One region of the Enterobacter sp. UPMP2052 genome, then DNA from elsewhere that is predicted to be linked to it. Evidence: predicted binding sites of a transcription regulator. Region 1 holds the regulator's gene; each other region holds the start of a gene.
The links. The regulator Fur, encoded in region 1, represses iron uptake genes when iron is present. The targets are predictions, from matches to a motif close to ATAATAATGAGAACNACTATCAA.
Positions count from the first base shown of each region.

Region 2: exbB (tol-pal system-associated acyl-CoA thioesterase) is a predicted target of Fur. The motif match lies at 3,071-3,093, and genes of this name have one in related genera.
Region 3: sodA (superoxide dismutase [Mn]) is a predicted target of Fur. The motif match lies at 6,956-6,978, and genes of this name have one in related genera.

Region 1 is NZ_JBSKJR010000001.1:2,033,726-2,041,952, reverse strand. It holds gene glnS (glutamine--tRNA ligase) at 1-1,204, shown strand, start outside; gene chiP (chitoporin ChiP) at 1,653-3,050, shown strand; gene chiQ (ChiQ/YbfN family lipoprotein) at 3,093-3,422, shown strand; gene fur (ferric iron uptake transcriptional regulator) at 3,566-4,012, opposite strand; gene fldA (flavodoxin FldA) at 4,304-4,834, opposite strand; gene ybfE (LexA regulated protein) at 4,990-5,277, opposite strand; gene ybfF (esterase) at 5,407-6,180, opposite strand; gene seqA (replication initiation negative regulator SeqA) at 6,364-6,912, shown strand; gene pgm (phosphoglucomutase (alpha-D-glucose-1,6-bisphosphate-dependent)) at 6,937-8,227, shown strand, end outside.
Region 2 is NZ_JBSKJR010000007.1:87,861-96,087, forward strand. It holds gene ACWKX3_RS17480 (AraC family transcriptional regulator) at 1-867, shown strand, start outside; gene yghB (DedA family general envelope maintenance protein YghB) at 913-1,572, opposite strand; gene metC (cystathionine beta-lyase) at 1,716-2,903, opposite strand; gene exbB (tol-pal system-associated acyl-CoA thioesterase) at 3,155-3,886, shown strand; gene exbD (TonB system transport protein ExbD) at 3,891-4,316, shown strand; gene ACWKX3_RS17505 (SDR family oxidoreductase) at 4,404-5,300, opposite strand; gene ACWKX3_RS17510 (hypothetical protein) at 5,367-5,819, opposite strand; gene ACWKX3_RS17515 (hypothetical protein) at 5,800-6,204, opposite strand; gene ACWKX3_RS17520 (ESA_00282 family adhesion-associated protein) at 6,307-6,810, shown strand; gene ACWKX3_RS17525 (TIGR00645 family protein) at 6,892-7,380, shown strand; gene ACWKX3_RS17530 (aldo/keto reductase) at 7,489-8,227, opposite strand, start outside.
Region 3 is NZ_JBSKJR010000010.1:42,518-50,744, forward strand. It holds gene ACWKX3_RS19630 (sulfate ABC transporter substrate-binding protein) at 1-282, opposite strand, end outside; gene pfkA (6-phosphofructokinase) at 495-1,457, opposite strand; gene fieF (CDF family cation-efflux transporter FieF) at 1,632-2,525, opposite strand; gene cpxP (cell-envelope stress modulator CpxP) at 2,679-3,185, opposite strand; gene cpxR (envelope stress response regulator transcription factor CpxR) at 3,336-4,034, shown strand; gene cpxA (envelope stress sensor histidine kinase CpxA) at 4,031-5,404, shown strand; gene yiiM (6-hydroxyaminopurine reductase) at 5,521-6,195, opposite strand; gene sodA (superoxide dismutase [Mn]) at 6,262-6,882, opposite strand; gene rhaT (L-rhamnose/proton symporter RhaT) at 7,171-8,205, shown strand; gene rhaR (HTH-type transcriptional activator RhaR) at 8,206-8,227, opposite strand, start outside.

The sequences.
Region 1 (8,227 bases):
GGCGCTGTTTGAAAAAATGCGTGCCGGTGGCTTCGAAGAAGGCAAGGCCTGTCTGCGTGCCAAAATCGATATGGCCTCGCCATTCATCGTCATGCGCGACCCGGTGCTGTACCGCATTAAGTTCGCGGAACACCACCAGACCGGGAACAAGTGGTGCATCTACCCGATGTACGACTTCACCCACTGCATCAGCGATGCGCTGGAAGGCATTACGCACTCCCTGTGTACTCTGGAGTTCCAGGACAACCGTCGTCTGTACGACTGGGTGCTGGATAACATCACCATCCCTGTGCACCCGCGTCAGTACGAGTTCTCTCGTCTGAATCTGGAATACACGGTGATGTCCAAGCGTAAGCTGAACCTGCTGGTAACCGACAAGCATGTAGAAGGCTGGGATGACCCGCGTATGCCGACTATCTCTGGTCTGCGCCGCCGGGGTTACACCTCTGCCTCTATCCGCGAGTTCTGCAAACGTATTGGCGTGACCAAACAGGACAACACCATTGAGATTGCCTCTCTGGAATCCTGCATCCGTGAAGATCTGAACGAAAACGCTCCGCGCGCGATGGCGGTGATCGACCCGGTTAAGCTTGTTATCGAAAACTACCCGCAGGGTGAGAGCGAGATGGTGACGATGCCGAACCATCCGAGCAAGCCTGAAATGGGCACCCGTGACGTGCCGTTTAGCGGTGAGATTTGGATCGATCGCGCGGATTTCCGCGAAGAAGCCAACAAGCAGTACAAGCGTCTGGTGCTGGGCAAAGAAGTCCGTCTGCGTAATGCGTACGTGATTAAAGCCGAGCGCGTCGAAAAAGACGCGGAAGGCAACATCACCACCATCTTCTGCTCTTACGATGCCGAAACGCTGAGTAAAGACCCGGCGGATGGCCGTAAAGTGAAGGGCGTTATCCACTGGGTGAGCGCATCGCACGCGCTGCCGGTTGAGTTCCGCCTGTATGACCGTCTGTTCAGCGTGCCTAACCCAGGCGCTGCGGAAGACTTCCTGTCAACGATTAACCCGGAATCACTGGTGATCAAGCAGGGCTTTGCCGAACCGTCGCTGAAAGCCGCACAAACCAGCAAAGCGTTCCAGTTTGAACGTGAGGGTTACTTCTGCCTGGACAGCCGCTACAGCACTGCGGAAAAACCGGTATTTAACCGTACTGTCGGTCTGCGCGATACCTGGGCCAAAATCGGCGAATAATATCGCTGCACTGGTCAATCAGAAACAAACGCCGCTAATTGCGGCGTTTTTTTATTTAACGATCATGCCGTTAAAGAACGCTTTTAATAACGGAAGTCAAAATAACTGGTCAATGCGGTGCTACTTATTTTTTTAAATAAAGTTTGTATATACCCGAAAACAGTAAAGAGGAATTAACAGACAGGTTTTTTAACCCTTAGCCATTGAAAAATCGCGCTTCCCCCCGCCATTACTCGCTTCGGCGTAAATGTTACAAAGCACTACTAATTATGTGCACTTCGTCATAATCCTGAGTTTTGCCCACGAAAAAGCATTGATAATTCGCGTCGCGAAAAATAACCTAAAGACGGTAGTTAATTCGAGGGTATTTCTAACTACCCCTGACCATTAGGTCTTTTTATATTTTTCGCCGTTCAGGCGTTTTTAATTCGTCAAAGAGGAATAATCTATGCGTACGTTCAGTGGCAAACGTAGTGCGCTGGCGCTGGCAATTGCCGGTGTGACAGCAATGTCGGGCCTGGTGATTGCGCCAGAGGCTAAAGCAGAAGGTTTCATTGATGATTCAACCCTCACGGGCGGAATTTATTACTGGCAGCGTGAGCGTGACCGTAAAGACGTCACTGAAGACAAATACAAAACCAACCTTTCACACTCCACCTGGAACGCCAACCTGGACTTCCAGTCGGGTTATGCCGCGGATATGTTTGGCCTGGATATTGCGGCGTTTACCGCAATAGAAATGGCGGAAAACGGCGACAGCGGTCACCCGAACGAAATCGCATTCTCCTCCAGCAATAAAGCCTATGACGAAGACTGGTCCGGGGATAAGAGCGGCATCAGCCTCTATAAGGCCGCGGCGAAATTCAAATACGGCCCGGTATGGGCGCGCGCAGGTTATATTCAGCCAACCGGACAGACGCTGCTAGCCCCACACTGGAGCTTCATGCCGGGTACCTATCAGGGCGCAGAAGCGGGGGCCAATTTTGACTACGGTGACGCCGGGGCGCTGAGCTTCTCCTATATGTGGACCAACGAGTACAAAGCGCCGTGGCACATTGAGATGGATAAGTTCTACCAGAACGATAAAACCACTAAAGTGGACTACCTCCACTCCCTGGGTGCGAAGTATGACTTCAAAAACGACCTGGTACTGGAAGCCGCCTTCGGACAGGCTGAAGGCTATATCGATCAGTATTTCGCGAAAGCCAGCTACAAATTCGACGTTGTGGGCAGCCCGCTGAGCACCAGCTATCAGTTCTATGGCACGCGTGATAAAGCCAGCAACGGCACCGTTAACGATATCTACGACGGTACCGCATGGCTGCAGGCGCTGACCTTCGGTTACAAGGTGGGCCAGGTTGACCTGCGTCTGGAAGGGACGTGGGTGAAGGCGGAAGGGCAGCAGGGTTACTTCCTGCAGCGTATGACCCCAACATACGCCTCATCAAACGGTCGTCTGGATATCTGGTGGGATAACCGCTCTGACTTCAACGCCGACGGTGAAAAAGCCGTCTTCTTCGGTGCAATGTATGACCTGAAAAACTGGAATCTGCCAGGCTGGGCGGTCGGTGCTTCTTATGCTTACGCGTGGGACGCGAAGCCTGCTGATATGGCAACCCCGGATGCGTACTACGATCCTAATTACCGCCTGAAAGAGTCCTCCTACAGTCTGGATGCTAGCTACACCCTGCAGGACGGGCGTGCCAAGGGCACCATGTTCAAACTGCACTTCACGCAGTATGACAACCACTCCGATATCCCAAGCTATGCGGGCGGTTACGGCAATATCTTCCAGGATGAACGTGACGTGAAATTCATGGTCATCGCGCCATTCACTATTTTCTGATGAAACCCCGGCGGGCGTGGCCCGCCGAAACGGAGACGGCAGATGAAAAGAAAAGTAGTCATGGTCGCGATGCTGGCAACAGGGCTGGTGGCCTGTGCGCAGCCTCAGGCCCCGAAAGAAGATTCGCGTCTGAAAGAGGCCTATAGCGCCTGTATCAATACCGCGCAAGGCTCGCCGGAGAAAGTTGAAGCCTGCCAGAGCGTGCTGAATGTGCTGAAGAAAGAGAAAGCGCATGAACAGTTCGCGACGCAGGAGAATGTCCGCGTGATGGATTACCAGGCCTGTATTCAGGCGCGTCAGACCGGTAACGAGCAGGAAGTCGAGAAGCGTTGCGATAAGATCTGGCAGGAAATTCGTAATAATAACCAATAGCGCTGTTTGACGCCCGGTGGCGCTGCGTTTACCGAACCTACAGAGGTGTCATCGCCCGTAGGCCCGGTAAGCGCAGCGCCACTGGGCTTTTTAAGGCAAAAAAAAAGCCAACCTTGCGGCTGGCTCAGAGTATGAAAGTTTGCTTATTTCGCGTCGTGCGCGTGCTCATCTTCGCGGCAATCGCCTTCCGCACAGTGTCCATACAGGTACAGGCTGTGGTTAGTCAGACGGATACCGTGGCGCGCGGCAATTTCACGCTGGCGTGATTCAATAGAATCATCGCTGAACTCAATGACCTTGCCGCAGTCGAGGCAGATCAGATGATCGTGGTGGTGTTGCTGGGTCAGCTCGAAAACAGATTTACCGCCTTCGAAATTATGACGGGTAACAATGCCCGCGTCATCAAACTGGTTCAGCACACGATAAACGGTTGCCAGCCCAATTTCTTCGCCCATGTCGATAAGACGCTTGTAAAGGTCTTCCGCACTGACATGGTGATTGTCTGGCCCCTGAAGCACTTCAAGGATTTTTAACCGAGGAAGCGTTACTTTCAGGCCAGCCTTCTTTAATGCGGTATTGTTGTCGGTCATGCGGAATCTGTCCTGTTGCTAAACGTTTCACTTCAAAAGAAGAAGTGACAGAAAATGCACCTGGGATAATGCGTCTCATTATAGAACTGCCATGGCTAAATGAAAACTGCAAGTCTCAGGCAAAGTATGCTTATAAAAACGTGGTATCACCAACAAACTTGTTCGATGGAGCCCACTTTTTATCAGGGGGATATTGTACAGGTCTGAGCGAAAAAGTTAAAAGTTTGTAGCAATTAATTTAATCGGTTTTACCTGGCATGCGGGCGCAACCGCAGTTGCGCCGCAGGAAAATCAGGCGTTAAGAATGTCGTCGAGGTTCAGTTCTTCACGGACCTGCTTCACCCATTTTTCGACACGCTCAGCGGTCAGTTCTGGCTGACGATCTTCGTCGATAGCCAGACCCACGAAGTGGTTGTCGTCTGCCAGGCCTTTGGACGCTTCAAAGTGGTAGCCCGCCGTTGGCCAGTGGCCGACAATCGCCGCGCCGCGTGGCTCAATGATGTCGCGGATGGTGCCCAGCGCATCACAGAAGTATTCCGCATAATCTTCCTGGTCGCCGCAGCCAAACAGGGCGACCAGCTTGCCGTTGAAGTCCACTTCTTCGAGCGTCGGGAAGAAATCGTCCCAGTCGCACTGCGCCTCGCCGTAGTACCAGGTCGGGATACCCAGCAGCAGGATGTCATAACCTTCGAGGTCTTCTTTGCTGCTTTTGGCGATGTCATGTACATCGGCAACGTCTTTACCGAGCTGTTTTTGAATGTTTTTTGCGATATTTTCGGTATTGCCGGTATCACTGCCGAAGAAAATGCCGATGATTGCCATGAGTAAAATAACCTCTTGAAACTTAATGGTATGGTGGCGCAATTTGTCCACGGATAAGGGCAATAATAGCAGAACTGGCAACCCTGCGGAAACAGCTATCGCGCAGGACTGCACTCTGTGCTACATGAAAAGGGAAATACGGGGGTTTTTCAGACTTATGCCTTGCTGCGTAACGCGTTGAGCTGAGCGATCAGCATCTCTTCAATCAATTCGCTGCGGCTGATATCACGGGCGGAGGCCAGCTCGTTTAGCGCATCGACAGCGTCAGCGTTGAGCTTCAGTTCGACACGCTTAAGCCCACGATTTTTATCGCGTTTAAGCTGGTTGCGTTTATTGATACGCAGCTGTTCATCACGCGAAAGCGGATTCGTCTTGGGTCGTCCCGGGCGACGCTCATTCGCGAACAGGTCTAGTGTCGTACGGTCCGTTTGTTCTTTGGCCATGATTCAGAGACTTCGGGGGAAAACAAGCCGCCCTGTTAATGCCCGGGCGATAAGCGCGCCATCATACATCACCGAAAACGACACGCCAACGACTGGAAGCCCTCTGTCTTCCAGTCGCTCTCTTTTTAATCAATTCGCCGTATCAGTAAGATAGCGGCGGATAGCGCGCAGGACCGCCTCCGGTTTTTCTGCATGAACCCAGTGGCCCGCCCCGGCGATGACGTGCGCGCGAGCCTGTGGGAACTGCGCCAGCAGTGCGTCGCGGTACGCCTCGGTCACGTAGGGTGAATTGCCGCCGGTAATAAAGAGGGTAGGGTGCTGCCAGGCGGGAACCGGCTGCCAGCCGACAATGTGAGCATACTGATCCCAAAGTACCGGGACGTTAAAACGCCACTGGCCGTCGACAAAGGATTTAAGCAGGAACTGCACCACGCCTTCCTCATCGAGGTGTTCACGCATGACGGCTGCGGCCTGCTGACGGGTAGACACGCCAGACTCCGTGACCGCATTGATCGCCGCGAAAATCTCGTCGTGGCGACGCACGTCGTAATCCACGGGGGCCACGTCAACCACCACCAGGCCAGCAATACGTTCCGGTGCCAGCGCCGTCAGCGCCATCACCGCTTTGCCACCCATGGAATGCCCGACTAAAGTGACCTTCTCAAGTTGATGTGCATCCAGCGTATCCAGCAAATCCTGCGCCATCGCCGCGTAAGTCATGTCAGGCGAACGCCCGGAAAGGCCATGATTACGCATATCGACCTGCAAAATGTCATGATCGGCAACCAGATCGCGCGCCAGTATGCCCAGGTTATCCAGGCTACCAAACAGGCCGTGAACCAGTACGATGGGAGAATTATTGTTCGGCGATTGTGCAGATTGCGCTCGGGTATTCAATTTCATGGCAAAGTTCTTTTTTTACGTATGTCAGGTTAGGGTATCATGTTGTCCATTCTGCCGCCCGGCTGCAAGGATCCAGTTTAATCCGACTTTTGCCGCCAACCTGGTTTGACGCTATCCGCTGTTGGGATTTGCTCCTATAATCCCAACGACTTGTATTCAGATAAGATATCGCACTGGATTAAGATGAAAACAATCGAAGTTGATGACGAACTCTATCAGTATATTGCCAGCCAGACGCGGCATATCGGGGAGAGCGCGTCCGACATTTTACGGCGTATGCTCAAAATTTCCGCCGCCGCACAGCCTGCTACCCCAGCCACTAAAGATGTCGTCTCTCAGCCGAGTGTTACCGCACAAGCAAAACCTGCCGTCGCGCCGGTGAAAGACAAAGTGCGCGCGATGCGCGAGCTGCTGCTGTCAGATGAGTATGCAGAACAGAAAAAGGCGGTTAACCGCTTTATGCTGGTGCTGACTACACTTTATTCACTGGATAACACCGCGTTTGCTGAAGCGACCGAGTCGCTGCATGGTCGTACCCGCGTTTACTTCGCGGGCGATGAGCAGACGCTGCTGCAAAATGGCAATCAAACCAAACCTAAACACGTCCCGGGTACACCGTACTGGGTGATCACCAATACCAACACGGGCCGCAAGTGCAGCATGATTGAACACATCATGCAGTCCATGCAGTTCCCGGCGGAATTGATTGAAAAGGTTTGCGGTACAATTTAACCCTTGCATCAGAAGGACCAGGCAATGGCAAATCACAGCCGTGCAGGCCAACCTGCACAACAAAGCGATTTGATTAACGTCGCTCAACTGACCGCCCAGTACTACGTGCTGAAGCCGGTGGTGGGCAACGCAGAACACGCAGTGAAGTTTGGTACATCTGGCCACCGCGGCAGCGCGGCGCGCCACAGCTTTAACGAGCCGCACATTCTGGCCATTGCCCAGGCCATCGCGGAAGAGCGCGCCAAAAACGGCGTCACCGGACCGTGCTATGTTGGGAAAGATACGCACGCCCTGTCTGAACCGGCCTTCATTTCCGTACTGGAAGTGCTGGCGGCAAACGGCGTCGACGTGATCGTGCAAGAGAACAATGGCTTTACGCCAACGCCTGCGGTGTCCAACGCCATTCTGGTGCACAACCAGAAAGGGGGCGCGCTGGCAGACGGGATTGTGATTACGCCATCCCACAACCCGCCGGATGACGGTGGCATCAAATACAACCCGCCTAACGGTGGCCCGGCAGACACCAACGTCACCAAAGTGGTGGAAGACCGCGCCAACGCGCTGCTCGCAGACGATCTGAAAGGCGTTAAGCGCATCTCTCTGGATGCGGCCATGGCCTCTGGCCACGTGAAAGAGCAGGATCTGGTGCAGCCATTCGTGGAAGGGCTGGCGGAGATCGTCGACATGGCGGCGATTCAGAAAGCGGGCCTGACGCTGGGCGTTGACCCGCTTGGCGGTTCCGGTATCGAATACTGGAAACGTATTGCCGAGCACTACAAGCTGAACCTGACCATCGTGAACGATCACGTCGATCAGACCTTCCGCTTTATGCACCTGGATAAAGACGGCGCGATCCGTATGGACTGCTCGTCAGAGTGCGCAATGGCCGGCCTGCTGGCGCTGCGCGACAAATTCGATCTGGCGTTTGCTAACGACCCGGATTATGACCGTCACGGTATCGTCACGCCTGCCGGCCTGATGAACCCGAACCACTATCTGGCGGTGGCGATTAATTATCTGTTCCAGCATCGTCCACAGTGGGGCAACGAGGTGGCTGTCGGTAAAACGCTGGTCTCTTCTGCGATGATCGACCGCGTGGTCGATGCGCTGGGCCGCAAGCTGGTGGAAGTGCCGGTAGGCTTCAAATGGTTTGTTGACGGTCTGCACAACGGCAGCTTCGGCTTCGGCGGCGAAGAGAGCGCGGGGGCTTCCTTCCTGCGTTTCGACGGCACGCCGTGGTCAACCGATAAAGACGGCATCATCATGTGTCTGCTGGCGGCTGAAATCACCGCTGTCACCGGTAAAAACCCGCAGG
Region 2 (8,227 bases), on a different contig from region 1:
TCGCAAATCAAACAGTTGATAGATAAGCAAAATGACCTGAGTGCGCTGCTGCCGGATATCCGCCTGCTCTACGGGACGCAGCCGGGTACGCGCACGCCGGTGATGTACCAGCCTGGCATCGTTTTTCTCTTTTCCGGCCATAAAATTGGCTATATCAATGAGCGCGTGTTTCGTTACGACACCAATGAATATCTGCTCCTGACGGTGCCTTTACCCTTTGAATGTGAAACGTTCGCGACGGAGGCGGTTCCGCTGGCGGGGATCCGCGTGAATGTTGATATTCTGCAACTGCAGGAGCTGCTGATGGACATTGGGGAAGATGAGCTGTTCCAGCCGTCGATGGCGGCCAGCGGCATCAACTCCGCGACGCTGTCGGATGAAATCCTCTGCGCCGTTGAACGCCTGCTGGACGTCATGGAAAGACCGCTGGATGCCCGTATTCTCGGTAAGCAGATTATCCGCGAGATCCTCTACCACGTTCTGTTAGGGCCGGGGGGCGGGGCGCTGCTGGCGCTGGTGAGCCGTCAGACGCACTTCAGCTTGATCAGCCGCGTGTTGAAACGCATTGAAAGCCAGTACACGGAAAACCTCAGCGTGGACCAACTGGCGGCAGAGGCGAACATGAGCGTGTCGGCGTTCCACCATAATTTTAAGTCGGTCACCAGCACCTCGCCGCTGCAGTATCTTAAAACCTACCGGCTGCACAAGGCGCGCATGCTGATGATCCACGACGGCATGAAGGCCAGCGCGGCGGCTATGCGCGTTGGGTATGAAAGTGCATCGCAGTTTAGTCGGGAATTTAAGCGCTATTTCGGCGTGACGCCGGGGGAAGATGCGACGCGCATCAGAACAATGCAGGGCGCTTAGGTTTTTCCCCCTCTCCCCTGTGGGGAGAGGTTCAGGGTGAGGGGATCACGCGCTGCAATATTTCTTCTTAATCACCACCGCAATCGTCCCTACCAGCCCGGCAACCAGCAGGACAATCGGCAGCACCATCAGGAAGGTCATCACCTGATCTTCATGACGTTTTACAAACGGGATCATATTCAGCGCATAGCCCAGGGATGTCACCACGCCAACCCACAGCAGGGCGCTCAGCCAGTTGAAAAACTGGAAGCGGCGGTTCGACAGCCCGGAAATGCCGGCCATTGTTGGCAGCAGGGTGCGAACAAAAGCGAGGAAGCGCCCGGCCAGCAGCGCCAGCAGGCCATGACGATCAAACATGCAGGTCGCACGCTGATGATATTTGTGCGGCAACTGCGCCAGCCAGCCCTTCACGACGCGGGTATTCCCGAGCCAGCGGCCCTGCAAATAGCTCAGCCAGCAGCCAAGGCTGGCGGCGGAAGTGAGGATTATCATCGTGGGTGCGAAGTCCATCACGCCCTTGCCGATTAACGCCCCTGCAAGCAGCAGCAGGCTGTCACCGGGCAGAAACGAGGCTGGCAGTAATCCATTTTCCAGAAACAGGGTCGCAAACATCACGAAATAGACAATCCCCACAACGTGCGGGTCCGCCAGCGCGGCAAAATCGTGTTGCCAGAGCGCAGCGATAATATCTTGAATAACAGCCATGGACTTTCCTGTGGAACAGCAGATATAACGCTATTGTACTCCCTAATTGGCCCGTTGGGATTGATCGCAGGCGCAACTCATGCAGACTTTTCCGGTTGCGCCGTGAATAAAAATGTCCAGGGAGTACACTTTCAGCCTGCACTCTACACGATGCGCGCAAACCCTGCTGCTAAATCGGCAATTAAATCGTCAACATTTTCTAAACCAATATGCAGTCGGATCAGGGTGCCGCTGAAGTCCACTTCTCCGCCCGGGCGTAGCGCCGCGATCTGCTCCGGCTGGTTAGGCAGGATCAGCGATTCAAACCCGCCCCAGGAGTAGGCCATGCTGAACAGGGTAAAATGATCCAGATAGCTTGCCAGCTCGTCATTGTTCAGCCGTTTTTTAAGCACGAATGAGAACAGCCCGCTGCTGCCCGTAAAGTCACGTTTCCAGAACTCATGGCCTTTACTGCCGGGAAGCGCCGGATGGTTAACCCGCTCAACCTGCGGATGCTGCGCCAGCCACTCGGCCACCCTGAGGCTGCTTTCATGGTGTTGACGCAGGCGCACGCCCAGCGTGCGCAGGCCGCGGCTGGTCATGTAGGCCGTATCGGCATCCACCATCTGGCCCATCAGGTAGGCATTCTCACGCAGTTGATCCCAGCAGCGGGCGTTAGATACCGCGGTGCCAATCATGCCGTCAGAGTGGCCAATCAGGTATTTGGTCGCGGCCTGAATGGAGATATCGATACCGAATTCCAGCGCGTTAAACAGCACGCCCGCCGCCCAGGTATTGTCGATAATGATGATTGCCTCAGGCGCTTTGCTGCGCACCGCCTTAACGATGGCCGGGACATCATGTACTTCCATGGTGATCGACCCCGGTGATTCCAGGAACACGATGCGCGTGTTCGGCTGAATAAGGTCGGCAATGCCTTCGCCCGCTAGCGGGTCGAACCAGCCGGTGGTGACGCCGAGCTTGCTGAGGATTTTGGTGCAGAAATCCTGGCTCGGCTCGTACGCCGTGTTGGTCATCAGGATATGGTCACCCTGTTCCACGAACGCCAGAATGGTGTTGGCAACGGCCGCTGCGCCACAGGGGAACAGCGCGCAGCCCGCCCCGCCTTCCAGCTCGCACATCGCTTCCTGCAACGAAAAATGGGTAAGGGTGCCCCGACGCCCGTAGAAAAGCCCGCCGGAGGCGCGGTTACGCGTGGCGATCTTTTTGTCCTCAACGGTATCAAACACCAGAGAGGAGGCCCGTTGGATCACGCTGTTGACCGCGCCCTGGGTGTATTTTTTGCTGCGTCCGGCCTGCACCAGCGTGGTATCAAGCTGCTTCTTCGTCATCCTGGATAGCCCTGTTTTTATACGTCTGGACGTCCAGACTACCATGAAAGTAAAAAAGTGCACTTCTGCGATAGTGGAATAAGGCGAAAATTTTCTAAAATTGCGGCTCTGAAAATTTTTCCTGGGTAAGCGCAAGGAAAGTGAGTGAAATTTACGGCACTATGTAAATACTAATGAGAACTACTATCAATTCGACGTTGTTTTGATATTATTATGCTCAGAATTTGTGATTTGCGTCCTGGAGATACAGAGTGGGTAATAATTTGATGCAGACGGATCTCTCCGTTTGGGGCATGTATCATCATGCCGACATCGTGGTTAAGATTGTGATGATCGGCCTGATCCTGGCGTCCGTTGTCACCTGGGCTATTTTCTTCAGCAAGAGCGTTGAGCTTATTTCGCAGAAGCGTCGTCTCAAGCGCGAACAGCAGCAGCTGGCTGAAGCCCGCTCTCTGGATCAGGCATCCGACATGACCTCATCCTTCCACGCGAAAAGCCTGACCTCCCTTTTAGTGAATGAAGCGCAGAACGAGCTGGAACTCTCCGCAGGCAGTGAAGATAACGAAGGCATCAAAGAGCGTACCGGCTTCCGTCTGGAACGTCGCGTGGCTGCTGTGGGCCGTCATATGGGCCGCGGTAACGGTTATCTGGCGACCATCGGTGCGATCTCTCCGTTTGTCGGCCTGTTCGGTACCGTCTGGGGCATCATGAACAGCTTTATCGGTATTGCCCAAACGCAGACTACCAACCTGGCGGTTGTTGCGCCGGGTATCGCAGAAGCGCTGCTGGCGACGGCTATCGGCCTGGTGGCAGCAATTCCTGCGGTCGTTATCTACAACATCTTCGCGCGTATGATTGGCAGCTATAAAGCCACGCTGGGTGACGTTGCGGCGCAGGTTCTGCTGCTGCAAAGCCGTGACCTGGACCTCAACGCCAGCGCCGTTAAACCGGTACATGCGGCGTCCAAACTGCGCTTAGGTTGATACTATGGCAATGCGTCTTAACGAAAATCTGGACGATAACGGCGAAATGCATGAAATCAACGTCACGCCGTTTATCGACGTGATGCTGGTGCTGCTGATTATCTTCATGGTGGCTGCGCCGCTGGCGACGGTTGACGTGAAGGTGAACCTGCCGGCCTCGTCCAGCCAGCCGCAGCCGCGTCCGGAAAAGCCAATCTACCTGTCGGTTAAGGCCGATAAATCCATGTTCCTGGGCAACGACCCGGTCACGGATACGTCAGTCATTCCGGCGCTGGACCAGCTCACCGGCGGCAAGAAAGACACCACCGTGTTCTTCCGCGCGGATAAAACCGTTGATTACGAAACCATGATGAAGGTAATGGACACGCTGCATCAGGCGGGTTACCTGAAGATTGGTCTGGTGGGTGAAGAGAAAACGGCGGCGAAGTGATTTCACCGTTAACGCCAGTCGGTAACACACTGTGAATGTAAAAAGGGGGCCATCGCGGCCCCCTTTGTTTATTCCCCACAACGGTTTTTAACCGAGGTGTTCTCCCCCGCACACGCCGTGCACTTCTGCCGTGACGTAGCTGGATTCCTGGCTTGCCAGATAGACATACACCGGTGCCAGCTCCGCAGGTTGCCCCGCACGCTTCATCGGCGTCTGCTGACCAAACTGCGGGATTTTCTCCTGCGGCTGGCCGCCGCAAATCTGCAGCGCGGTCCAGATTGGACCCGGTGCGACCACGTTCACGCGAATCCCTTTTTCGGCGATCTGCTTCGCCAGCCCGCGGCTGTAGTTCAGGATCGCGGCCTTGGTTGAGGCATAATCCAGCAGATGTGGACTTGGCTGGTAGGCCTGAATCGAGGACGTGGTGATGATGCTGGACCCGGCCGGAAGCAGCGGGATGGCTTCCTGGGTAATGTAAAACAGCGCCAGGACGTTGACCGCGTAAGTCTCTTTAAACTGCTCGGTCGTGAGATCGGCAATTTTCTCTACCGCCGTCTGCTTACCGGCAACCAGCGCCAGGATATCCAGACCACCCAGCGCCTCGTGCGCGGTATGCACCAGCGAGCGGGCAAACTGCTCATCGCTCAGGTCGCCCGGGATCAGCACCGCTTTACGTCCCGCCTCTTCAATCAGCTGTTTGACCTGCTGCGCGTCCTCTTCCTCCGCCGGGAGGTAGTTAATCGCTACGTCTGCGCCTTCACGCGCGTAAGCGATGGCGGCAGCGCGTCCGATACCGGAATCGCCCCCTGTCACCAGCGCCTTACGATCCTGGAGTCGTCCACTGCCTTTATAGCTCTCTTCGCCACAGTCCGGTACAGGCGTCATCTTTGACTGCACGCCAGGGGCAGGCTGCTTCTGCTTAGGGTATTCACCGGTGTGATACTGCGTGGTGGGGTCCTGCATTTTCGTCTGGTGATGTGCCATAAGGGATCTCCTTTTGAGTGAACTTACCCATTAAGCGTAGGAGATTTTATCGAAAAGCAGGGATAATTAAGGATTATCCGTAATACTGGCGTGCGCCTCTTCATCAAGCGCGACGCAGGTGACGCTGGAGGTGCGGTAGTCGCCTTCGGCGAGTTTGCGGGTCAGGCGCAGGGTTGCGGTTTCGCGCGCCAGCAGGTACTGGTAGTGGGCTTCAAGGCGTCCGAGGAGCTTCTCTTTCAGCTCCGGCTGCTTTTCAATGATGGCATTCATCACCGCGCCGTAAATCTCCTCTTTCACCTGTAAAGCATAAATTTCACGGCGGTTCTGCCATTTCAGGCGCACCAGCGTCGCCGGGATAGAGACCAGATCCTGGGTAATACGCGTCATCTCGGCGTTTTTGATGTTTCGTAACGCAGCGAGATTCTGCTTTAAGATAAACTCGTCGCTTTTTTTATCTTCTAAAGTCAAATAAACGTTATTATCGCTAACTGCTTTCACGTTAATCTTCCCCGAGGTCATAAAAAATGGGGGTGTTTTTTTCGCGGGTAATTAAATTAAGCCAAATTTCATTTCCCGCTTCGTTTATTTCTTTGGTTTTTTCAGCCATTATTTGACTTAAGGTCTGGGCATCTATTTCGCCCTCGGCTTGCAGATCGTCCAGCAGGTGTACCAAGGCTTCAATTTTTACGGCGCGAAACAAGCGATCCTTAATATGGCGGTCGTGTTCTTCCAGCAACATATTACGGGATTTACCGGACTGTGAGACACCAATTAATATTTCGGACTCATAATCGGAGAGCTTTCTTTTTCCCTGAGTGAAATTCGTCTCTTTTTCTGCTTCCTTCGCAGGCTGCTCCACAGGCGTGATGTGGTACTTAGCCGGGACGAGATTGTCGGGCAGCATTGTAACGTCCTTTAATTTCAACAGGGTGGGGTTAGTATTAGGGTGAGATTCGTTGACAATAACATGAGGCAATTTTAAAATCAAAAAAAATGGAGCCTACCCATGAACAGTATTTTCTTTACGGTCATTACATTGCTATTACTGACCGCCGGCGTTCTTTTATTGATGCAAGAGTTCAATAAAACCAAAGTATCGAAGGATGCCAGCGTCCCGCCACAGCCAGAGCCGATGACAAAAGAGGAAGGGGAAGATCATTTCTCGGTATTGATGAACGCGATAACGCCGGTTTGGTACTGGCGTGTCAATCATGAATATATCGACTTTTTGCATGCGACTATTAAGCGCATGAAAATGGCTGAAATTAATGATACGCCCGGGTTGTTTGAAGCACAGCGCCGCTGCAGCGACCTGAATTCGGCGGTGTACAAATATTATGACAATATCAAAAAACGTTGTCTGAATGGCGAGAAGGTCTCGTATTCGGATTTGGACGTATTAAATCTGCGCCAGTGTTTTCGCGAGTTCAGTCTTGAAGCCTACCCGGAGCTGGTGGCGCTGGTGTGGCCGGAATATGCGCGCCCGGACGTAAACCCGCAGGAAGTGTAAGTGCTTTGTTGGTTAGCTGTTGCAAACAGTAAGCGCTCCTGAGATATACTGAGCGCTGGTTTCGTTTGCAGACAGGACTCTATGGAACGCTTTTTTGAAAACGCAATGTACGCCTCTCGCTGGATCCTGGCGCCGGTCTACTTTGGCCTCTCCCTGGCGCTTATCGCTCTGACGATCAAGTTCTTCCAGGAAATTATTCACGTCTTGCCCAACATCTTCTCCATTGCGGAAGCGGATTTAATTCTGGTGCTGCTGTCGCTGGTGGACATGACGCTGGTCGGCGGGCTGCTGGTGATGGTGATGTTCTCCGGCTATGAGAACTTTGTCTCTCAGCTGGATATCGACGCGCGCAAAGAAAAGCTGAGCTGGCTCGGCAAAATGGACGCCACCTCGCTGAAAAACAAAGTGGCCGCCTCCATTGTGGCGATCTCCTCCATCCATCTTTTACGCGTGTTTATGGATGCGAAGAACGTACCGGACAACAAGCTGATGTGGTATGTCATTATCCACCTGACGTTTGTCCTGTCGGCGTTCGTTATGGGGTATCTGGATAAGATCAGTAAGAAGTAATTTTCCATCGCGCACAAATTTATGCGCGCATCGAACCATTCCCTCTCCCCTTTGGGGAGAGGGTTAGGGTGAGGGGAATATACGGCTGTGGGGGTATTTCCGTTCACTTTACTTATCTGACGACGCCTGCCACAGATTCAACTCACCATCCGCAACGTGCTGGTCAATTCGCGCCAGTTCATCGTCCGTAAAGCGCAGGTTTTCCAGCGCCTGAACGTTCTCCTCAAGCTGCTCAGGGCGGCTCGCACCGATCAGCACCGACGTGACGCGCTCGTCTTTCAACAGCCAGCTCAGCGCCATCTGCGCCATCGTCTGCCCGCGGGCGTGCGCCATTTCGTTAAGCAGGCGCAGGCTGTTCAGGTTGGCCTCGGTCAGCATGTTTTCCGTCAGTCCGCGCACTTTCTTGCCTTCACGCTGCATGCGCGATCCGTCCGGAATGCCGTTCAGATATTTTCCGGTTAACAACCCCTGCGCCAGCGGCGTAAAGGCGATACAGCCGGTGCCGTTAGCGTCCAGCGCGTCCAGCAGCCCGGTTTTATCGACCCAGCGGTTCAGCAGGTTATAGGACGGCTGATGGATCAGCAGCGGGATCTTCCACTCGCTCAACAGCCCGGCCATGATCCGGGTTCGCTCCGTCGAGTAAGAGGAGATCCCCACATACAGCGCTTTGCCGCTCTGCACGGCGTGCGCCAGGGCCGCAGCCGTCTCCTCCATGGGCGTGTTCTCATCGACGCGGTGGGAGTAGAAAATATCGACATATTCCACGCCCATGCGCTTCAGGCTCTGGTCGAGGCTGGCGAGGAGATACTTACGCGAACCGCCCGAGCCGTACGGCCCCGGCCACATG
Region 3 (8,227 bases), on a different contig from region 1:
ACGCGCGGCAATGGCATCTACGTCGTAGGCCAGCGCCAGGGTGACGACATCGGCTTCAATGCCGTTGATGACCGAGGTTGCCTGCTTACCGGAACCGCCGTGCGACTGGCGAACCACCACGTTATCACCGGTTTCCTGCTTCCAGTGCGCCGCAAAGGCCTTGTTATATTGATCGTACAGCTCGCGCGTCGGGTCGTACGACACGTTCAGGAGCTGAATGTCCTTTGCCAGCACGCTGGTCGATGCCAGCAATAATGTTAACCCTACGCCCCACTTGTTCATCGCCCGGCTCTCTTATGCAATGTTTTGATGATTGCAGCGTGCCAGAAAGCTAACCGATGATTAAAGAATAAAAAAAGATTGGCTATAACTTTGAGGAATAAAAAAGGAGGTTGAGTGCGTAAAAAAGCCGGGTAGCGGCTACGCCTTACCCGGCCTACGAACCAAGCTTTTGTAGGCCCGGTAAGCGCAGCGCCACCGGGCAACAGAGCCGATCAGTACAGTTTTTTCGCGCAGTCCAGCCAGTCACCTTTGAACGGACGCTTCATGTTTTCAATCGCGTCGATGATGTCATGGTGAACCAGTTTTTCGTTCTGAATACCGACGCAGCGGCCACCGTGGCCCTGCAGCAGCAGATCGATCGCATACGCGCCCATGCGGGACGCCAGGATACGGTCGTATGGCCCTGGGGAGCCGCCGCGCTGGATGTGGCCGAGTACGGTTGCACGGGTTTCGCGCTTGGTTTCGGTTTCGATGTATTTCGCCAGTTCATCCACATCACAGATATGCTCGGTGATGGCCACGATCGCGTGTTTCTTACCTTTCGCGATACCGGCTTTGATTTCGTTCACCAGATCTTCACGGCTGAACTCCACTTCCGGCACCACGATGAACTCACAGCCACCCGCAATCGCCGCCGCAAGGGTCAGATCGCCACAGTAGCGGCCCATTACTTCCACGATGGAGATACGCTGGTGAGAAGAAGAGGTGTCGCGCAGACGGTCAATCGCTTCAACAACGGTACCCAGTGCGGTGAAGAAACCGATGGTGTAGTCGGTGCCTTTGATGTCGTTGTCGATGGTGCCCGGCAGGCCGATGCACGGGAAGCCCATTTCAGTCAGACGTTTTGCACCCATGTAGGAACCGTCACCGCCGATAACAACCAGCGCATCGAGGCCACGTTTTTTCATGTTTTCGATAGCCACTGCACGAACGTGTTCGTCACGGAATTCCGGGAAGCGTGCGGAGCCGAGGAAGGTGCCGCCACGGTTGATCATGTCAGACACGCTGTAACGGTCGAGCTGAACCATACGGTCTTCATACAAGCCCAGGTAACCGTCATAGACGCCAAACACTTCCAGACCTTCGGTCAGGGCTGCACGAACAACCCCACGAATTGCCGCGTTCATGCCGGGCGCATCACCGCCGCTTGTCAACACACCGATTTTCTTAATCATGACTACCTCTGAACTTAGGAATGCAAAATTGAAATCTGTTGCCGAAAGAAATTATTCCATCAACGAATACTGCAAATAGTATATCAATCTCTTCCAGCTGAATTGATTCAGGTCAGACCCTATGGCGGTAATTTATACACAAAATGCTGGCCTGGCTCACTTTTTTACACCGTATTACGAAAGCTGAACGTGTCCGGGTACAACCGAGCAGGGGTCCTGGTGAATGATGACGTCTGAACCAGGAAAACGCTGCAAAATCGCCTGCTCGACCTGCTCAGCTATGATGTGAGCCTGAACCAACGGCAGGTTGTCTTCCATTTCAATGTGAATCTGAATAAAGCGGGTCGGCCCTGACTGCCGCGTACGAAGATCGTGTGCCCCACTGACGCCGGGCCAGGAGGTCACGATGGAATATATATCATCGCGTTCTGCGTCCGGAAGCGCGCGGTCGAGAAGCGATTGCACCGCGTCATACCCCATCCGTAAAGCGCTATACAAGATATAGACGCCAATTCCTAACGCAAACAACGCGTCCGCACGATGCCAGCCATACCAGGCCAGACCGAGCGCAATAAGAATCGCCCCATTCATCATAACATCAGACTGATAATGAAGCATATCTGCCCGTACCGCCTGGCTTTGCGTTTTACGCACGACCCAGCGCTGGAACGTTACCAGAACAAGAGTGCTTATAAGTGCGATTACCGTAACAGCCACGCCGACGCCCGGATCGTTCATCGGTGTCGGCGAGGCGAGATGCTGAATGCCGGTTAAAAACAGGAACAGCGCCGAGCCGGATATAAACATGCTTTGCGCCAGCGCCGCCAGCGATTCCGCCTTTCCGTGCCCGAAGGTGTGCTCTTCATCAGCCGGTTGCAGCGAATAGCGCACCACCAGCAGGTTGGTCAGCGAGGCGGCAATATCCACCAGCGAGTCCACCAGGGCAGCCAGAATACTGACCGAGCCCGTGTACCACCACGCAAAAATTTTGATAATCAGCAAACACGACGCCATCACCGTCGCGGCTATTGCGGCCCGGCTAACCAGCCGGCCATAGGATTGATTCATAAACACTCCTGTCATGCCATGGCGCTAGTATAACGGATGGAAGAGGAGTCTAAGGATGAATAAAAGGTTAACAAACCTGAATGACGGGCAAAAAAAACCCCCACATCATGTGGGGGAAGACAGGGATGGTGTCTATGGCAAGGAAAACAGGGTTTACTGGTTACTACGGGTGCTGCTATTGCTACTGAAAAACGTTGTTTCTGAGCTTCGCTGCATCCGTGCAACCTCACGCAACTGGTCCATTCGTTGCTGATGTTTGTCGTTCAAAACCGCTTGCTGCTCGGGCGATAGCAGGTGGAACATCTGGTTGCGGACCTTCGCCATCTCTACCTGGCGGTCAACCTGTTCCTGAGCCATTTTTTCGGCCTGAGCGCGTACAGCGCTTTCGTCAAAATTTTCTGCGGTGACAAGGCGGTGCATTGTCTCCATTTCGCTAACATTAACAGGGGGCTGCTCATGTCGTGCCCTCTGCATCAGATCTCGCATCTGTTGGCGTTGATGTTCGGTTAAACTTATGCCGTCAAACATATGGCTTTGGCTGCTATTCTGCGCTGCGCCCTCCTGCGAGGAACCGGTATCGCCGATGATAGCTACAGCAGCCTGGCTAAACGCACTGAAGGCCAGCGTTGAGGCCATGACGGCAGCGGTAACTTTGCGCATCACTTGCTCCCAAAATCTTTCATGTCGCGATTCAACGAGAGACAGTCTACGATTCAGGCTGCAAACATGCGTCAGGGGGTGTAAAACAACGTAAAGTCATGGATTAGATAGCCTTGATGTCGTAATTTCTGCCTCGGAGGTATTTAAACAATGAATAAAATTCTGTTAGTTGATGATGACCGAGAGCTGACTTCCCTTTTAAAGGAGTTGCTCGACATGGAAGGTTTCAACGTTCTGGTTGCCCACGATGGTGAGCAGGCGCTGAGTCTCCTTGATGACAGCATCGATCTACTTTTGCTCGACGTTATGATGCCCAAGAAAAACGGCATTGATACGCTGAAAGAGCTTCGCCAGACGCACCAGACCCCCGTTATCATGCTGACCGCACGCGGCAGCGAACTTGACCGTGTCCTTGGCCTTGAGCTGGGTGCGGATGACTATTTACCGAAACCGTTCAACGACCGTGAACTGGTGGCCCGTATTCGCGCAATCCTGCGTCGTTCCCACTGGAGCGAGCAGCAGCAAAATACGGACAACAGCTCGCCGACGCTGGAAGTGGACTCCCTGAGCCTGAACCCGGGTCGTCAGGAAGCCAGCTTCGACGGCCAGACGCTGGAATTAACCGGCACCGAGTTCACCCTGCTTTATCTGCTGGCGCAGCATCTCGGCCAGGTGGTATCGCGTGAACACCTGAGTCAGGAAGTGCTGGGCAAACGTCTCACGCCGTTTGACCGCGCCATCGACATGCATATTTCTAACCTGCGCCGTAAATTACCGGAGCGTAAAGACGGTCACCCGTGGTTTAAAACCCTACGTGGTCGCGGTTATCTGATGGTTTCCGCTTCATGATAGGCAGCTTAACCGCCCGCATCTTCGCCATCTTCTGGCTGACGCTGGCACTGGTTTTAATGCTCGTACTGATGTTGCCAAAACTCGACTCACGCCAGATGACGGAGCTTCTCGACAGCGAGCAACGTCAGGGCGTGATGATCGAACAACATGTCGAAGCCGAGCTGGCAAACGATCCGCCAAACGATTTGATGTGGTGGCGCAGGCTGTTTCGCGCTATCGACAAGTGGGCGCCGCCCGGACAACGTCTTCTGCTGGTGACCAGCGAAGGCCGCGTCATTGGGGCCGATCGCAATGAAATGCAGATCATCCGCAACTTCATTGGCCAGGCGGATAACGCCGACCACCCTCAGAAGAAAAAATATGGCCGGGTTGAGATGGTAGGACCTTTCTCCGTCAGAGACGGGGAGGATAACTATCAGCTCTATCTGATTCGCCCTGCGAGCAGCTCCCAGACAGATTTCATCAACCTGCTGTTCGACCGCCCGCTTCTGCTGCTGATTGTGACTATGCTGCTCAGCTCGCCGCTGCTGCTCTGGCTGGCGTGGAGCCTGGCGAAACCGGCACGTAAGTTGAAAAACGCCGCCGACGAAGTGGCTCAGGGCAACCTGAGACAACATCCCGAGCTGGAAGCCGGGCCGCAGGAGTTCCTGGCCGCCGGGACCAGTTTTAACCAGATGGTGAGCGCCCTTGACCGCATGATGACCGCGCAGCAACGCCTGCTATCGGACATCTCCCACGAACTGCGCACCCCGCTCACGCGACTGCAGCTTGGCACCGCGCTGTTGCGCCGCCGCAGCGGCGAGAGCAAAGAGCTGGAGCGTATCGAAACCGAAGCGCATCGTCTGGACAGCATGATCAACGATTTGCTGGTAATGTCGCGCAACCAGCAGAAAAACGCGCTGGTGAGCGAAACGGTCAAAGCCAACCATCTGTGGCATGAGGTGCTGGATAACGCGGCATTCGAAGCCGAGCAGATGGGGAAATCGTTCACCGTTAACTTCCCGCCAGGCCCATGGCCGCTGTACGGTAACCCTAACGCACTGGAAAGCGCGCTTGAGAATATCGTGCGTAACGCCCTGCGCTACTCGCACACGAAGATTGAGGTGGCGTTCTCGGTGGATAAAGACGGGATCACCATCATCGTGGACGACGACGGCCCGGGCGTGAGTCCGGAAGATCGCGAGCAGATTTTCCGTCCGTTCTACCGTACCGACGAGGCGCGCGACCGCGAATCCGGCGGCACGGGGCTGGGGCTGGCGATTGTTGAAACCGCCATGCAGCAGCATCGTGGCTGGGTGAAAGCCGACGACAGCCCGCTGGGTGGACTGCGGTTAACGCTGTGGCTGCCGTTGTATAAGCGTTCGTAGCTGTTCGTTTTGCAGGCCCGGTAAGCGCAGCGCCACCGGGCAAATTCACGCAAGATGCCAACAAAAAAGCCGGGTGGCGGCTTCGCCTTACCCGGCTTACATTTCGCCAGAAGGGATTATCTTCCCCACAATCTTCGCGAATTATCCTCAATTTTGTTGCTTAAACGCCGCTTTTGCATCGTTCTGGTCCAGCTTGTCGATAGCCCTGCCGCTGACAGCAGGCGATGATACTGCTCATCGTCAAAGGGCATATGCCAGGCGATCGCGCAGGCGTCGTACACCGACACATCACTCACGCGTGAAACGAGCGCCAGCGGGGCATCCGCCGAAACGTTCCCCGCCAGCACCACGCGGTAGAGCCAGCCGGTTTTACCGGCGCTTTGCAGCCGGGCGGACATATCTTCAATGCCAAAATGGTAGTTCAGCTTGAAGCACGGCGAGCGCGGCTGCGTCACCTGAATCAGGGCATCGTCCCAGCGGAAGATATCGCCGATAAAGACGTTTTGCTCGGTCAGCCCCTCGGTAGAGAGGTTCTCGCCAAAGGCGGGTGCGACGAAGCGCTCCGCCTGCTCGGGGAATTCACTCATCCAGTAAGCATAATGCTCACGCGGATAGTGGCACAGCGCGCGCTCCGGCCCGCCGTGAATTTTCTTTTCGGCCTGCTCATCGCCCACAAGACCGCGCTCGGTGAGGCTCAACTCGCCGTCAACCTGCACTTTGGCGATGGCGCTCGGGCGGCTGCCTTCGTACTCCGTTACCTTGCCTGTAAACACGTTGACCGGGTAGTGCATCTCTACTCCTTCAGATACAAAAAAAGCGAGTCATCAGACTCGCTTCTCACAGGCGTCAATGCAACCTTATTTTTTCGCAGCGAAACGTGCTGCAGCTTCGTCCCAGTTCACCACGTCCCAGAAGGCTTTGATGTAGTCTGGACGACGGTTCTGGAACTTCAGGTAGTAAGCGTGTTCCCACACGTCCAGGCCCAGGATTGGGAAACCGGATGCGCCAGAGATCGCTTCACCCATCAGCGGGGAGTCCTGGTTTGCGGTAGAAACCACCGCCAGTTTGTCACCTTTCAGGACCAGCCACGCCCAGCCAGAGCCGAAACGGGTCGCAGCGGCTTTCTCGAATTCCGCTTTGAAGTTGTCTACGGAACCGAAGTCGCGCTCGATAGCCGCTTTCAGGTCGCCCTGCAGGGTGGTACCGGTTTTCAGGCCTTTCCAGAACAGGCTGTGGTTAGCGTGGCCGCCTGCGTTGTTACGCAGAACGGTTTTCTTGTCTGCTGGCAGCTGGTCCAGTTTGGTGATCAGCTCTTCAACCGGCAGGCTAGCGAACTCTGGCAGGCTTTCCAGCGCAGCGTTGGCGTTGTTCACGTAGGTCTGGTGGTGTTTAGTGTGATGGATTTCCATCGTCTGCTTGTCGAAATGCGGTTCCAGTGCGTCGTAGGCATACGGCAGGGATGGCAGTGTATAACTCATAATCCTCTCCATTAGTGTCGGGCGGCACAGCTGTTAATGCCGCGTAAGCAGTTGGTTCATTATAGTTAATTAAATGATATTGAAAATGATTATCAATGCCGTAGTTTTTATAAGGTTATTCATTTTCCCTCTCATCGCGAAATTGTGAGTCTGCTCACGCGGTTAACGTGCTGATTGCCATCCTGAACAAAAGTGCGGCAACCTTCTGAAGGTTCCCAAACCGCCTAATTTTTACACTCATCAAGTCGGCGGGAAGCCACCGACTATAAAAACGATGAGGATGTAAAAATGAATCATGCGATTACGATGGGTATTTTCTGGCATTTGATAGGCGCAGCCAGTGCAGCCTGTTTCTATGCCCCGTTTAAAAAGGTTAAACATTGGTCATGGGAAACCATGTGGTCCGTCGGCGGTACGGTGTCATGGCTGATTTTGCCGTGGACCATCAGCGCCATGCTCCTGCCCGATTTCTGGGGCTATTTCTCCTCCTTCAGCGCCTCTACCCTGCTGCCGGTCTTCCTGTTTGGCGCGATGTGGGGCATCGGCAACATCAACTATGGCCTCACCATGCGCTACCTCGGCATGTCGATGGGTATCGGCATCGCGATTGGCATTACGCTGATTGTCGGCACCCTGATGACGCCAATCCTCAACGGCAATTTCGACGTGCTGATCAATACCGAAGGCGGGCGCATGACGCTGCTGGGCGTGCTGGTCGCGGTGATCGGCGTAGGCATCGTGACCCGCGCGGGCCAGCTTAAAGAGCGCAAGATGGGCATCAAAGCCGAGGACTTCAACCTGAAGAAAGGGCTGCTGCTGGCGGTAATGTGCGGCATCTTCTCCGCCGGTATGTCCTTCGCCATGAACGCCGCCAAACCGATGCACGAAGCCGCCGCCGCGCTGGGCGTCGACCCGCTGTACGTTGCCCTGCCAAGCTACGTGGTGATCATGGGCGGCGGCGCGCTGGTCAACCTGGGCTTCTGCTTTATTCGTCTGGCAAAAGTGAAGAACCTGTCGGTAAAAGCCGACTTCTCGCTGGCAAAACCGCTGATCGTAACCAACGTGCTGCTCTCCGCGTTGGGTGGGCTGATGTGGTATCTGCAGTTCTTCTTCTACGCCTGGGGCCACGCCAGCATTCCGGCGCAGTACGATTACATGAGCTGGATGCTGCACATGAGTTTCTACGTGCTGTGTGGCGGCCTGGTAGGGCTTGTGCTGAAGGAGTGGAACAACGCCGGGCGTCGTCCGGTGGGCGTGCTGAGCCTCGGCTGCGTGGTGATTATTATCGCTGCCAACATTGTTGGCCTCGGCATGGCGAACTGATCACGCCGCCTTTCGACTACGA